Regions from separate parts of the Serratia sp. HNCC26DJ244 genome, predicted to be linked through region 2. Evidence: predicted binding sites of a transcription regulator. Region 2 holds the regulator's gene; the other holds the start of a gene.
The links. The regulator CRP, encoded in region 2, controls carbon source genes, mostly activating them, when cyclic AMP is high. The targets are predictions, from matches to a motif close to ATGTGANNNNNNTCACAT.
Positions count from the first base shown of each region.

Region 1 (7,648 bases), on a different contig from region 2:
CCGCACGATACATCCAGCCAGTTTCACAACCACCCGCCAGGACAATACCGAAGCCAAACAGCAGGCCACCTAACACGGCATTTGGCCCTGCCCACATGATTTTGGGCGCAACCCCCAACTGCACGTAACTGAAGATGCCAATGGCACTCACCATCATCCCCAGAATTATCGCCTTGGCCATATGGGTGCGCCCTGTGATCCACAGGTCACGAAATGCCGAAGTAAAGCAGATCTGGGCCCGTTCAATCAACAAACCGAACCCTATGCCAAACAGCATAGCGATACCTAACTTGGGTGCATCAAACAGTGTCCATAATGACCAGGCCAGCGCGAGGAAAAAAATCACCATCCCCAAGCGAAAGCGGTAGCGAGCCTGCTGAGGTTTTTGCGTCAGTGGGGAAGCGGTGTTCACTTTTTGCAATTTGAGCGGAATACGAAACATCGGCAGCAGGGTGAATTTAGCGCCAAAATAAGAGCCTACTGCGGTTGCCAGTGCAAAGAACCAGGCATGTAGTGAGAACTGCGGAATCCCAGTAAAAAAGGCGGCCAGATTACACCCCATGGCCAGGCGCGCACCAAACCCCGCTATGATGCCCCCCAGCAACGCTTGTGCAATGCGAATACGGTGCTGTGGCATACGTAATTTAACATTGTTGGCCCATAATGCCGCTGCGATACAACCGGCAAACATGCCAATAATCATCCGCCCATCAATGCGTTCCAGTGGCGTCCCTTGCAAGCCGATGACCTTGAAGTAGCCCCACTGTTCAGGATGGAAACCCAACCCCTGCAATAGATGCCCGCCCCAACGCGTGAATTCGCCCGTCACGGCCCAGAAAGTACCAGTCAGACCGAAATAATAAGTCGAGAGCAGCCCTGCGGCGATCACCGCCGGCAACGGTGCCCAAAATCGTACCAGGTACTGAGATTTGAATTGCTGCCAGTGCATGGCATCTCCTACGCATATCAGACGACAAAAACCCGGCAATAATACGCCACTTTGCTTTATTCGCGGTTGTTCAGGCGAAAAAAAACCAGCTAGAAAGCTGGTTTTCTGAGGATAATCACCAAATCAATGATTATGCATCACCAAAACGGCGACGTGGTGTGCTAGGTGCGGCATCGCTACGGCGTGGCGCTGGTTTGCCATCGCGGTTGAAATTACCACCACGGCGTTCACCACCTGCATTGCCACCTTCACGGCGCTCACCAAAAGAGCGGCGTGGAGCAGCAGGAGCACCATCACGACGCTCACGGCGTTCATGAGGTTGTGCATCACCAAGCAGTTGCATGTTCATCGGTTTATTCAGAATGCGGGTACGAGTGAAGTGATTCAGGATCTCGCCCGGCATACCTTTTGGCAACTCAATGGTTGAGTGAGAAGCAAACAACTTGATGTTACCGATGTAACGGCTGCTGATGTCGCCTTCGTTAGCAATCGCGCCAACAATATGACGAACTTCCACACCGTCATCACGGCCCACTTCAATGCGATACAACTGCATTTCACCCACGTCACGGCGCTCACGACGTGGACGATCGCCACCTTCGCGACTATCTGGACGAGCATCACGACGACCACGGTCAGCACGGTCACCACGACCACGATCATCACGGTCATTGAACTCACGACGCTGACGCGGTTTGAATACCGGATCAGGTGGCAGGATCAACGGACGCTCACCCTGTGCCATTTTCAGCAAAGCGGCGGCCAAGGTTTCCATCTCCAGCTCTTCAGCCGGTTGCAGCTTAGCCAACAGCGCACGGTACATATCCAGATCACTGCTTTCCAGCTGTTGCTGTACTTTGGCTGCGAACTTAGCCAGACGGCGTTCACCCAAAAGCGCTGCATTCGGCAGTTCCACTTCAGGGATGGTCAGCTTCATGGTGTGTTCAATGTTACGCAGCAAGCGGCGCTCACGGTTTTCCACGAACAACAATGCGCGGCCAGCACGGCCAGCACGGCCAGTACGACCAATACGGTGAACGTAAGACTCTGAATCCATAGGGATATCATAGTTTACTACCAGGCTGATACGCTCAACATCCAAGCCACGAGCAGCAACGTCGGTGGCGATCAGAATATTCAAGCGACCATCTTTCAAACGCTCCAGTGTCTGCTCACGCAGTGCCTGGTTCATGTCGCCGTTGAGTGCTGCACTGTTGTAGCCGCTACGCTCCAAGGCTTCCGCCACTTCCAGCGTGGCATTTTTGGTACGCACGAAGATGATCGCTGCGTCAAAATCTTCAGATTCCAGGAAACGCACCAGCGCTTCGTTCTTACGCATACCTTGCACCGTCCAGTAACTCTGGCTGATGTCCGGGCGAGTGGTCACGTTAGATTGGATGCGAACTTCCTGCGGATCTTTCATAAAACGGCGTGTAATACGGCGGATCGCTTCCGGCATGGTGGCAGAAAACAGAGCGGTCTGATGTTCCGCTGGGATCTGCGCCATAATGGTTTCTACGTCTTCAATAAAGCCCATGCGTAGCATTTCATCGGCTTCATCCAGCACCAGACCTTTCAAGCTGGAAAGGTTCAAGGTACCACGCTTGAGGTGATCCAACAGGCGGCCAGGCGTACCGACCACAATTTGTGGCCCTTGGCGCAAAGCGCGCAATTGTACGTCATAACGCTGGCCACCGTACAAGGCGACAACATTGACGCCATGCATATGTTTGGCGAAATCAGCCATGGCTTCAGAAACCTGAACGGCCAGTTCGCGTGTCGGTGCCAACACCAGAATTTGTGGTGCTTTTAACGCCGCATCCAAGTTATGCAGCAGGGGCAGCGAGAACGCTGCAGTTTTGCCGCTACCAGTCTGGGCCATACCCAGCACATCGCGGCCATTTAACAGGTGAGGAATACACTCAGCCTGAATCGGTGATGGTTTTTCATAGCCCAAATCAGTCAGGGCAGCAATGATCGGTGCAGATAGGCCCAGATCAGCAAAAGAAGTTTCAAACTCAGTAGTCATGTAAACGTGTCTCATTAATGATGGCAGCCAGTTTACATAACTCGTCGAGAAAACTTTCAGTCGTTTTCATTTAAAAGTGTGAACCGGCTCAAATTTGTTTATAAAACAGACAAAAAGCCCTCGCCCGCCAAGGCGATAATTTTTGGTCAAAAACCAATGTATCTCAGGCTGAGATCCTCTATTTTCCAGGCTGTGCGTTAGCGGCAACTCGAAATTTATTGGATATAGTGTCTGTCAGCTATTGTTGGTCGGATTCCGATAGGTCGTCTTGTTCTTGGCCCAGTAGAGCCAATTCCAACAATGCATAGCGGTGCTCAACAAAGTTATGAACGTTGTTAGCTACCGTCAGTTTGAACAACGCTGTAGCGCTGTCCTTATCCCCCAGACTTAGGTAATACTTACCTAAATAGAAGTTTGTTTCACTGAGATGTTCAGCGAGCGAAGTGTTATCCGTTGTATCTGCCTTGAGTCTTTCCATCAGCGTGCTTTCACTGATTTTACCCAGGTAGAATTCGACAATATTCCATCCCCATTGCCCTCTGTCCGCTTTATCATAACGCTGCTGGAGCGAAACGCTGGCTGCCTTGGGATCAACACTTCTTTCCACCAGGTAAAGCCATAACGAACGGAAGGGATCGTTTGGGTCGTCTTGATAAAACGCCTGCAGATCATCCTGCGCCAACAGGAAGCGGCCACCATAATACAGTGCAATGCCCCGGTTTAAACGCGCGTAGTTGTAAGTTGGATCAAGCTCTAGTACAGAATCAAACGCTTCATACGCGGCATCAAAATTGCCTGCCTGCGTGAAGTAAATGCCAAGATAGTTAAAAACTTCCGGCATATCAGGACGTATCGCCAGCGCTTGCGAAAAATCGTTGCGCGCTAGAGCACGTAGCCCGAGGCTATCATACAGCACTCCGCGCTCATATAAAAGCTGTGCGCGTTCATCATTAGTCAGTGCTTGGCTGGCAAGTATCTGTTCCATGCGCGCCAAGATCACTTCCTGCTGCAATGTGGGCTGCAACGGAATAGCCAGAACGTCATCTTTACGCCAATCATTGTTGCTGCATCCTGCCAGCCAAAGTGCTGTCGCAACGTAACACCAGCGCAAGAAAGGCTTCATTTCTTACTCCCAAAAACAAACATTGGCTGAACGTCCTGTCCTCCGCTTGCTAAAACGCGAGCATCCTACCCGCACGATGATAACAGCCCCGCCGCGAAGGCGGGGGCTGTAAAGTTATTGATACACTTATTCTGCTTCTGGCGCAGGAGCTGCAGACGCTTCTGGCGCTGTGGCTTCTTTGATGCTCAGGCGTACACGGCCCTGGCGATCAACTTCCAGTACCTTGACCGGAACTTCTTGGCCCATCTGCAGATAGTCAGTCACTTTCTCAACACGCTTGTCGGCAATTTGAGAAATATGCACCAGACCTTCTTTGCCGCCGCCGATGGCCACGAAAGCACCAAAATCAACGATACGGGTCACTTTACCCTGGTACACACGGCCAACTTCGATCTCAGCAGTGATCTCTTCGATGCGACGAATAGCATACTTCGCTTTATCGCCATCGGTAGCAGCAATTTTCACTGTACCGTCATCTTCAATTTCAATGGTGGTGCCGGTTTCTTCAGTCAACGCACGGATAACCGAACCACCTTTACCAATCACGTCTTTAATCTTGTCTGGATTGATCTTGATGGTATGGATACGCGGTGCAAACTCAGAAATATCACCACGAGGCGTGCTGATAGCCTGCTCCATCACACCCAGAATGTGCAAACGTGCACCCTTGGCCTGATTCAGCGCCACCTGCATGATCTCACGGGTGATGCCTTCAATTTTGATGTCCATCTGCAGTGCGGTGATACCTTCACGGCTACCGGCAACTTTGAAGTCCATGTCTCCCAAGTGATCTTCGTCACCCAGAATATCAGACAGAACCACAAAATTATCCTGCTCTTTCACCAAGCCCATGGCGATACCCGCAACCGCAGACTTGATTGGCACACCAGCATCCATCAGTGCTAGAGAAGCACCGCAGACCGAAGCCATAGAGGAAGAACCATTGGATTCAGTGATTTCAGACACTACACGTACTGTGTACGGAAAATCTTCCGGCTTAGGCATCATAGCCAATACGCCGCGTTTTGCCAGGCGACCATGGCCAATTTCACGACGTTTAGGCGAACCGACCATGCCGGTTTCACCCACCGAGTACGGAGGGAAATTGTAGTGGAACAGGAAGCTGTCGGTTTTTTCGCCCATCAGCTCATCGATGATCTGTGCGTCACGCGCGGTGCCCAGCGTGGCGGTAACCAGAGCCTGGGTTTCACCACGGGTAAACAGTGCAGAACCGTGAGTACGAGGCAGAACACCGGTACGTACGTCCAGACCACGGATCATGTCTTTTTCGCGACCATCAATACGTGGTTCGCCACGCAGTACGCGACTACGCACCACTTGTTTCTCAACATCACCCAGAATGTCCTGGATTTCACCGGCATCCAGTGTTTCATCTTGTGCCAGCAGTGTTTCCACTACGCTGTCTTTAACCGCATCAACTTGAGCATAACGCGCTTGCTTCTCAGTAATGTGGTAAGCATCGCCCAAGCGGCTTTCAGCCAGTTCGGCTACACGAGCATGCAGCGCTTCGTTGATTGGCGCAGGCTGCCAATCCCACTTCGGTTTGCCAGCTTCACGCACTAAGTCATTAATGTTTTCGATAACGACTTGTTGTTGCTCATGGCCAAACACCACGGCACCCAACATCTGCTCTTCACTCAGTACTTCGGCTTCAGATTCCACCATCAGCACCGCACCAGCGGTACCAGCAACCACTAGGTCGAGGCGAGATTCTTTCAGCTCATCAGCAGTTGGGTTCAGCACATATTGGTCGTTAATGTAACCCACTCGGGCAGCGCCAATTGGGCCATTGAACGGGATACCCGACAGGCTCAGAGCAGCAGAAGCGCCGATCATGGCAACAATGTCCGGGTTAACCTGTGGGTTAAGAGATACAACGGTGGCAATCACCTGGACTTCATTGAGGAAGCTATCTGGAAACAGCGGACGAATTGGGCGGTCAATCAGACGGGAAGTCAGGGTTTCACCTTCACTTGGGCGACCTTCACGGCGGAAGAAACTCCCCGGGATACGACCAACTGCATAGGTACGTTCCTGATAGTTAACAGTCAACGGGAAGAAGGACTGCCCTGGTTTGGCTTTCTTTTGGCCCACAACGGTAACGAATACCGCTGTATCATCCATATTCACCATCACGGCGGCTGTGGCTTGACGAGCCATCATTCCCGTCTCAATAGTGACTGTATGTTGACCATACTGGAATTTGCGAATAATTGGTGTCAGCAAAATTTAATCCTTCGTTGAGGGTACGTCAGTATTGGTTACGCGACACACCCGGGAATCGACTTGCCTTCACATTACATCCTCGCGACTAATGACAATCTTTATCTCATACTCATCGCCAATCAAACTGCAGGGGTGTTGACTACACTCGTTCACCCTAGTCACATAGTTATCTATGCTCCTAGGGACTCACTCTCTTGTCGCCTACCTGCAACTCGATTGAACTTGGGTATACAAACCAAGATAAAGCCTCTCATTAGCCGCGCGAACCGCTGTAACGGAAGAACCTGGTAATACATTAACCTTATTTGTCTATGCTTCCTAGAAGAAAGGGGCCAATTTGGCCCCTTTCTACTGAAACTTGTTCGATTAGCGACGCAGACCCAGACGTTCAATCAGGCTGGCATAACGTGCTACATCTTTACGCTTCAGGTAGTCCAGCAGCTTACGACGCTGAGAAACCATACGCAGCAGACCACGACGGCTGTGGTGATCTTTTTTGTGTTCTGAGAAGTGGCCTTGCAGATGGTTAATCTGCGCAGTTAACAGGGCAACCTGAACTTCGGTAGAACCGCTGTCGTTAGTACCACGACCGAAATCAGCTACGATTTTAGCTTTAGCTTCAACACTTAGAGACATTGTCATACTCCAAATTATAAATAACAGACACGGGCGCCGATCTCTAATTCAGCAACCCAATAATTAACTGCGCTATTCTACTCTTAGCCTTGTATGATCGCAAGGCAAGGCAGCGATAACCATTCAAGTTATAGATATATCGATAATATTATTCAGCCGTTTTATGGGGGGCTTTTAGCTGAACGGGGGTATCGTCTGTATATTCAACCACTAAGCGACGCGGTGCCACCCGGCCATCGTCAGCAATCTCGCCAATACCGATAAATTTCCCTGTTTCGCCTTCAGTCATACGCACCAGACCGGCGGATGGCGCATGGCTAACTTGTACCGGTTGCCCCTGTTTAACGTAATAGGCGACAGCGGACGACAAGTTCACAACCGGAAAATCTGCCGCAGGGCTATCCATCGGCATCAACAGCGGATCAAGCAACTCACTGGCAACCTGACCTTGTTGATTGGCCTGTTCCAGTAAAGTGTTGAGTTGATCCAGAGTAACCATGCGGGCCAGTGGGTATTTCGCCACTTGCAGACGCCGCAGATATATCACATGCGCCCCACAACCCAGCAGCTCACCCAAATCATCAATAATGGTGCGAATATAGGTCCCTTTCGAACAGTGGACCTCCAGTTCCAGTTCATCCCCTTCCCAGCGGATAAATTGGAG
Region 1 is NZ_JBXUGO010000009.1:134,712-142,359, reverse strand. Features, by position in the region: gene yedE (selenium metabolism membrane protein YedE/FdhT) at 1-949, opposite strand, end outside; gene AC2A06_RS09895 (DEAD/DEAH family ATP-dependent RNA helicase) at 1,080-2,978, opposite strand; gene yrbN (protein YrbN) at 2,968-3,048, opposite strand; gene nlpI (lipoprotein NlpI) at 3,217-4,101, opposite strand; gene pnp (polyribonucleotide nucleotidyltransferase) at 4,228-6,348, opposite strand; gene rpsO (30S ribosomal protein S15) at 6,715-6,984, opposite strand; gene truB (tRNA pseudouridine(55) synthase TruB) at 7,133-7,648, opposite strand, start outside.
Region 1: yrbN (protein YrbN) is a predicted target of CRP. The motif match lies at 3,055-3,072, and genes of this name have one in related genera.

Region 2 (7,648 bases):
TTGCAAGATATTGATAAAGGTATGGCGCTGTTTGAATTGGCGGTACAGGATGTGGTGAATGCCAGCAACCAATAATCGTCAAGACAAGTCGGCCGAGAACAAGAAGATGGCGGTAGACTGGTCTAACAAGGCGGTGAATGTGCTTGGAACCTCAATTCCAACTTAATTCGATGATGCGACATGTTCTTCTCTTTGGAATACTTAACCAAAGTTGAGGGTAACATGACGCATCATTGCTTTGATGGGTGATGGACAGACGAGGACATAAGATGAAAATAGAACACTTGGACCATTTAGTCTTGACCGTTAACAGTGTCGAACGCAGTTGCGACTTTTACCATCAGGTTCTTGGTTTTGATATTGTCACCTTTCGGGGGAACCGCAAAGCGTTAGTCTTTGGGCAGCAAAAGATTAACCTGCATCAGGTCGGTGAGGAGTTTCTCCCTAATGCAGGCCATCCGACGCCCGGATCCGCCGATTTGTGTTTTATCTGTGCGACACCCCTACGGCAAGTTGTTGAGGAGTTAGTTAAATTAGGGGTAACAATAGAACAAGGGCCGATAGAGAGGACGGGGGCTATCGGCTCAATTATGTCACTCTATATTAGGGACCCCGACAATAATTTGATCGAAATTGCTAATCAAATACCCGTATAGACACCGTGGCCTGACAAAGAGCTGTTAGCGGCTTTTTATCCAGAGTTTAGCCTAGTCACTTATCCCGTAGTTTCCGTTTTAGCCAGAGACCATGATGTGGGCGCTGGCGCCAAGCTAGCGAAGAGATGGTATGCATTAACGCCAAGTGGGAAAGAATACGCTGTAAGTGACGTTCCATTTCGCTAATGGGCATATTGGGTTGTAAAACCGGTGGGCGCATAACGCTGTTGCTGACGCTTGGGCCATCATATTCCAGCCGCTGCTGACAACTTTGCAGCGCGATTTCACAACTTTGCAGATACTCTTCCGCCAACTGGGGTGTCAGCATGTAATGTTCACGGGCCAGAATGGTCATGGCATTGAGGTGTTCGACAATAAACTGACTGTGGGTGATCCACAAACGCATATCTGCCAGATAATTTGATTCAAAACCCGGCTCCTGCATTGCCTGATTGAGCGAAGTAAATAAGGCATTGTGTGACTGGTTTACCTGCATCCGCGCATAAGCCAGTTTGCTTGGGTCCGGCTCTTGTTCTTCCAGTAATAAACGTAATGCGGCCTGATCCTGTTCCAGCGCCTGGTGAGCGTTTTTGCGTAGTAGACCGCTTTGCCATTGTGGCCATAACCAGATCGTTCCACCAAAGACCAACACACAACCAATCAAGGTATCAATCAGCCGAGGTATCAGTAAATGACTGCCGCTGAGATCCAGTATTTGCAAGGTATAGACGGCGGTAATGGTGAATCCGGTTACTGCCAGCCCATAGTTTTTACGCAAGAACAGATAAGCGGTGAGGGTGATTGCCAGCATAATGCTTAGCGTCACATATTCTGGTAACTGCAGTTGCAAAAGCCCTGCTGCAATCACCAGCCCAATCAGGGTGCCGAGGGCACGGTGCTGTATTCTTACTCGTGTAGCGTTATAACCGTTCTGGCTGACAAACATGATGGTCAGTAAGATCCAATAGGGTTTTGGCAGATGCAACAGCAGGCCTAGGCTACTGCCTACAGCCAATATGACCCCCAGTCGGGCTGCATTGCGTAGTGCGTTGGATTTGAACGATAAATAGCTTACCACTGCAGGCCAGAAGGGTAACCGTGACTGGTTGGCCATCAGGTCTCGACGATAAAGAGGACGCTGTGTACGTAACAGGCGAGCAATACGGCTGAAATGGTAGTAACAAAACTGGCCAACGGGATTATCAGCATGCCGTGTAGCCACTTTCTCCAGCGCGGCCAATTCGTGTTTCATGCTAAAAAGGCGGGAGTGCCGATGATAGAGGATATCTTCTGCGACAACGCGCAAACGTGCAGCGATTACTTGAGCATTACGACGAATGATCGCCTCAGCTTGACTCTGCTCCACCAATTTTTGCACTTCTTCTGGCTGGTGTAGGCTGACACTAATGTGTTCTTGCAGGTCGAGTGCCACTTGGAACGTTCGTTGCAGGCGTTTTTGCTCCATATTATTGGCGTGTGGCAGAAAGTTAATCTGCTGATACAGCAAACTGATCAGGTCCATCACTTGCTGTTGGCGTTGCAACAGTGGCGGTAGCGCGGTTTCAGGATCAGTATGTTGGGTCAGCAGCGAATATTTGGCTTCAAAATAATCAGCTAACTGTATATAGAGTTGGTTTAAAGATTCACGGATTGGCTGTTCTTTCCATAATTTAAACCAAAACCAAGTGAACAGGCCGTACCAGAGAGTGCCTACGGCATACAGTAGCGGGGCATACCAAATAGGTAGGCCATCCATGCTCAGAGAGAAAATGGCCGCAACCAGTGCGGCGGGCAGCAAGCGTGCATGTAGTGGGCTGATTTCCCCGCTGACACCCAGCAATAGCGCCATAGCAAGCATCAGTAAGGGTAATGGGATATGCCACAACAGCGCCTGTTGCAACAAAACACAGCTGAGAGCGAACAGTGCCCCGCCGATTATCAGGCGCTTGAAAAAACGCTTATGGGGGGTATCCAGCCCGGCGATATTGCAACAGACAGGCACTAACGAGAACAACAGCCCCTGTTGCAGGTGGCCCAGCAGTAAACCCACAACGACAGGCAGGCACAACACCAACGTTTGTCGCAGGGCATAGTTCACTTCTGGATGGTAGATCAGGCGGCGCCACATGTTTTGCTGTTCAGCAGACAAAGAACGGCGCATTGCAGCGCCGTTTCTTTAATGATTAACGGGTACCGTACACGACAATGGTTTTGCCATGAGCGGAAATCAAATTTTGATCTTCAAGCATTTTCAAAATGCGGCCAACAGTTTCACGTGAACAACCGACGATCTGACCAATTTCCTGGCGGGTAATTTTGATTTGCATACCATCCGGGTGAGTCATCGCATCAGGCTGTTTTGCCAGGTTCAGCAAGGTTTGTGCGATACGGCCAGTCACATCAAGAAAAGCGAGGTTACCTACCTTCTCTGAGGTGACTTGCAGGCGACTTGCCATTTGTGCAGATAGGCGCATCAGAATATCCGGGTTAACCTGAATGAGCTGGCGAAATTTCTTATAGGAAATTTCAGCTACTTCACAGGCACTTTTCGCCCTTACCCAGGCACTTCGTTCCTGGCCTTCTTCAAATAATCCAAGCTCGCCGATGAAATCCCCCTGATTTAGGTAGGAGAGGATCATCTCTTTGCCTTCTTCATCCTTAATCAACACCGCGACGGAACCTTTGACGATGTAGTAAAGAGTTTCCGCTTTTTCACCTTGATGAATCAGCGTACTCTTTGATGGATATTTGTGGATGTGGCAATGAGACAGGAACCATTCAAGAGTCGGGTCTGTTTGCGGTTTGCCGAGAACCATGCGCTATTATCCTCTGTTGTTATCGCTGCCTTGTATCACAGGGGTCAGAGTTCCCTGTAAAACGTGCTTATAGCCTGATGTTTTAGTTGTGGCTATCAACAGGTTTTGAGGTGAGGTATATCCCCGTTGTCACTCAAGCCGTAGTAGACTCGTTCGTTTGTCGCCTACCGGCATTTTGAACGAATCTGGGTAAAAAAATCACTTATACACTAGCATATTAACTCGTATTAAGTGCTGCAAGCTAGGTTCCATTAACTCACCAATGATCTTAGGATATATCCCTGAAATTGATGCCATGAAAAAAGTATTGCAGCTGTGTTTGTAGCACAGAGTGAGGCGGGTGTCTTGTGTTGTCTCGTTTCAGCATGATTAGTGTCAGGTTTCGTTGTCAGTTTCTCTATGAAAGCGTACGTTGATTTTAAAAAATAATCGGAGTGAACAATATGCAGGCAAGAGTGAAGTGGGTAGAAGGGCTGACATTTTTGGGGGAGTCTGCTTCCGGCCATCAGATTTTGATGGATGGTAATGCGGGTGATAAGGCCCCAAGCCCAATGGAAATTGTGTTGATGTCTGTGGGGGGCTGCAGCGCTATCGATGTGGTGTCGATCTTGCAAAAAGGCCGCAATGATGTGCGCGATTGTGAGGTGAAACTGACTTCAGAACGCCGTGAAGAGGCACCTCGACTGTTTACCCACATCAATCTGCATTTTATTGTCACCGGAAAAGGGCTAACCGAAAAGGTGGTGGAACGTGCAGTAGACCTTTCTGCCGAAAAATATTGCTCCGTTTCCCTGATGTTGGGCAAAGCGGCCACTATTACCCACAGTTTTGAAATCCATGAAGTTGATTGAGCACTACTCTGTGTCATGTTGACACGGAATAACGCTAAGCATCGCCGTGCCGTTTTGGGCTGCGGCGATTTTTGTGTAAACGTTGTGTCTGCGGCAGACTGTCGATAGGGCGTGTCACCCGCTTGGATTGCAGATGAAACGGAGTATTACGGGCGTGAGATTAATCGTCGCCCACCTACATGATTCGATATTATTCGATTTTCTTGCCTTCCAGTAGCCGTTGCACCAGTGGCGTCATAATCAGCTCCATTGCCAGCCCCATTTTACCACCAGGTACCACCAACGTATTGATATGTGAAATAAATGACCCTTGCAACATGGCTAGAAGATAGGGGTAATCGATCTGTTCCAAGCCACGGAAATGGATCACCACCAGGCTTTCATCCAGCGAGGGGATCGCTTTGGCCGCAAAGGGATTGGACGTATCCACGGTGGGAACCCGCTGGAAATTGATATGGGTTCGTGAAAATTGTGGCGTGATGTAGTTGATATAATCTTCCATTGAACGGACCACAGAATCCATCACGGCTTCACGGGAGTGACCGCGTTCGCCAGTATCGCGAACTAACTTTTGCATCCACTCCAGGTTAACGATGGGGACGACCCCCACCAGCAGGTCAACATGCTTGGCTACGTCGATTTGATGGGTGACTACGCCACCATGCAATCCTTCGTAAAACAGGACATCGGTTGGTGATGGCAAGGGTTCCCAAGGGGTAAAGGTGCCCGGTACCTGGTTGTAAGGGACGGCTTCATCATAGGTGTGCAGGTATTTACGTGACTGCCCAGTGCCATTTTTACCGTATTGGATAAAGCTCTGTTCCAGTAGGTTAAAGTCATTAGCCTCTGGGCCGAGATAGCTGATATGACGACCAAGATCGCGTGCTTTACGGATTTCCGCATCCATTTCAGGTCGGGTATAGCGGTGAAAACTGTCCCCCTCCAGTTGCGCTGCACTGATTTTCAACTGTTGAAAAATTTTGCGAAACGCCAGACTGGTGGTAGTGGTACCCGCGCCACTGGAGCCGGTCACTGCGATAATGGGGTGTTTGGCAGACATGGTGTTTTGTCACTCCGTATTAACTGCATAGGCGTTGTTCAGCGATAATCCATTGTTACCTGATTTTTTTGGTCAATCATAGGCTGGTGTGACTAAATATTCTCTTGCTCAGTGGGGATCTGACTACTCGGCATGATATTGATAGTTTCATGTAATTCCGACCATATCAGTACCACTTCGCCATTTTTCAGTTGACGGACCACATCATGCACTTTTTGTTCCAGTGACCGTTCGTGCTCGCCATAATCGGTGCCTTCTCGCAGGACGAAGGATTCGATCAAGTTATTCAGGGTTTCCGGAGCAATATCTCGCCAGGGGATAATCATTTGCCTGATTCCAAAAAAGGAGTGAGCCAGGCTGGGATTCGCTGTTCCAGCCACATTTGCGGTTTTCTCAAGTTACCGCTGACAAAGCCTAGGTGACCCCCATATTCCGTTAACTGATATTCGATATTAGGCGGTAAGTGAGCAAGGTCAGGGATCACTTTATCGGTCATAAAAGGATCGTCTTTGGCATGAATAATCAATAACGGCAGGGTGACCTTTGGCAATAACGGTAATGCGCTGCAGCGCCGATAGTAATCAATGGCATTAGTAAAACCGTAAATGCGCGAGGTAATCACTTCATCAAATTCACGGATACGCCGCAGTTTACTTAACTGTGCCAGATTCAGTGGTAAGGTACCGGGATAATTCAGGAGTTTACGCGTAGCATTCTGTTTTAACTGGTCCAGCAGATAGTGTTGATATACACGCGAAAATCCTTGTTCCATGCGAATAGCACAAGGTTCCAGCATCAGTGGGGCAGAAATAACCACTGCAGCTTGTAACAGGCTGCTGTCTCCCTGTTGTGCCAGATAGTAAGCCAACATATTGCCACCAAGGGAAAACCCGACCGCAGCCGTCGGGACTTCGCCAAAATTGTTGCTTAACCACTGTAGGAAAAAACGGGCATCTTCCGTTTCACCTGAATGATAGAGGCGTGGTTTGCGATTGGGTACGCCACTGCAGTCACGGAAATGCATCACGACACCCAGCCAACCTTTGTTGCGGCAGGCATTGAGTTGCCCATGGGCGTAAGGGCTGTAAAAACTCCCCTCCAACCCATGGAATAACACCACACGCGGTTTTTCCCGCGCCAGTTGTGGGTCTTCACTCCAGGCCAGATCGACAAAATCACCATCGGGCAATGCCAGCCGTTGCCAGTGGGGTTGCAGCAATACGCGGCGACGAACCAGCCGCGGTAACAGCGTTTGCAAATGTGGATTGCTGGCCCCTATCAGAGGGCGAAAGGATTCATGCATAGTGAATAAAAATCGCGTTGGTGGCTATTGTGTGATTAATTCCGCACTGTTAGTTTCAATACCCTGACATCTGCGCCTGACAAGCAGTAGCCTTGTTGTCTCTAATCATACGGCAAAAAAAGCATTTGGGTGAGGAGTACCCACTTCATGGAACTGAGTTTATTTGTTTCGTTATTAGGTTTCCTGTGGGTTGCGGCGATTACACCAGGACCGAACAATTTATTACTGACCACCTCCGGGGCCAACTTCGGTTTTATGCGTTCTCTGTGGCTGATGGTGGGTATCATGCTGGGGATGCAAAGTATCTTGTTGTTGGTGGCATTTGGTGTGGGGGGCTTACTTTTAATTTATCCTGCTTTGCATATCACCTTGAAGGTCCTGGGTAGCCTCTATCTATTATGGTTGGCGTGGAAAGTGGGCACCGCCGCTTATGAACGATTGGAGATGGATGCGGCACCGCCAGAGCCAGTAAGGTTATATCAGGGGGGATTACTGCAATTCCTTAACCCTAAAGCCTGGTTGATGACGTTGGGGGCGGTCACCAGCTTTAGCTTGGCTGGTGTTCAGTACTATCACTCTATTTTGATCATCTCCGGTGCACTACTGTTGGTGAATCTTGTTGCTGGGGTCATCTGGTTGGGGTTCGGTACGGTGATTGGCCGTTTGCTACGTAGCAAAAAGGCCTGGATTATTTTTAACGTTTCGATGGGGCTGTTAACTGCGGCCTGTGTCCTACTGATTTGGCGTTGAGGAAATGCTAATGAACGACAATTACTTTCATGTTGACGCTTTTATCGGTGTCGGGCTGCGTGGCAATCCTGCAGGTGTTTGTTTGCTGAAACAACCGCTGGAAACGGCGCAAATGCAAGCTATCGCCAATGAGTTACACCTACCTGAAACCAGTTTTGTCTGGAATGATGGCGATATGCAGGCGATCCGCTGGTTTACGCCAACGAGGGAGG
Region 2 is NZ_JBXUGO010000010.1:17,679-25,326, reverse strand. Features, by position in the region: gene argD (bifunctional acetylornithine/succinyldiaminopimelate transaminase) at 1-75, shown strand, start outside; gene AC2A06_RS10090 (VOC family protein) at 270-656, shown strand; gene AC2A06_RS10085 (YccS/YhfK family putative transporter) at 712-2,784, opposite strand; gene crp (cAMP-activated global transcriptional regulator CRP) at 2,840-3,472, opposite strand; gene AC2A06_RS10075 (OsmC family protein) at 3,916-4,323, shown strand; gene AC2A06_RS10070 (phosphoribulokinase) at 4,514-5,383, opposite strand; gene AC2A06_RS10065 (YheU family protein) at 5,476-5,709, opposite strand; gene AC2A06_RS10060 (hydrolase) at 5,706-6,686, opposite strand; gene AC2A06_RS10055 (LysE family translocator) at 6,834-7,436, shown strand; gene AC2A06_RS10050 (PhzF family phenazine biosynthesis protein) at 7,447-7,648, shown strand, end outside.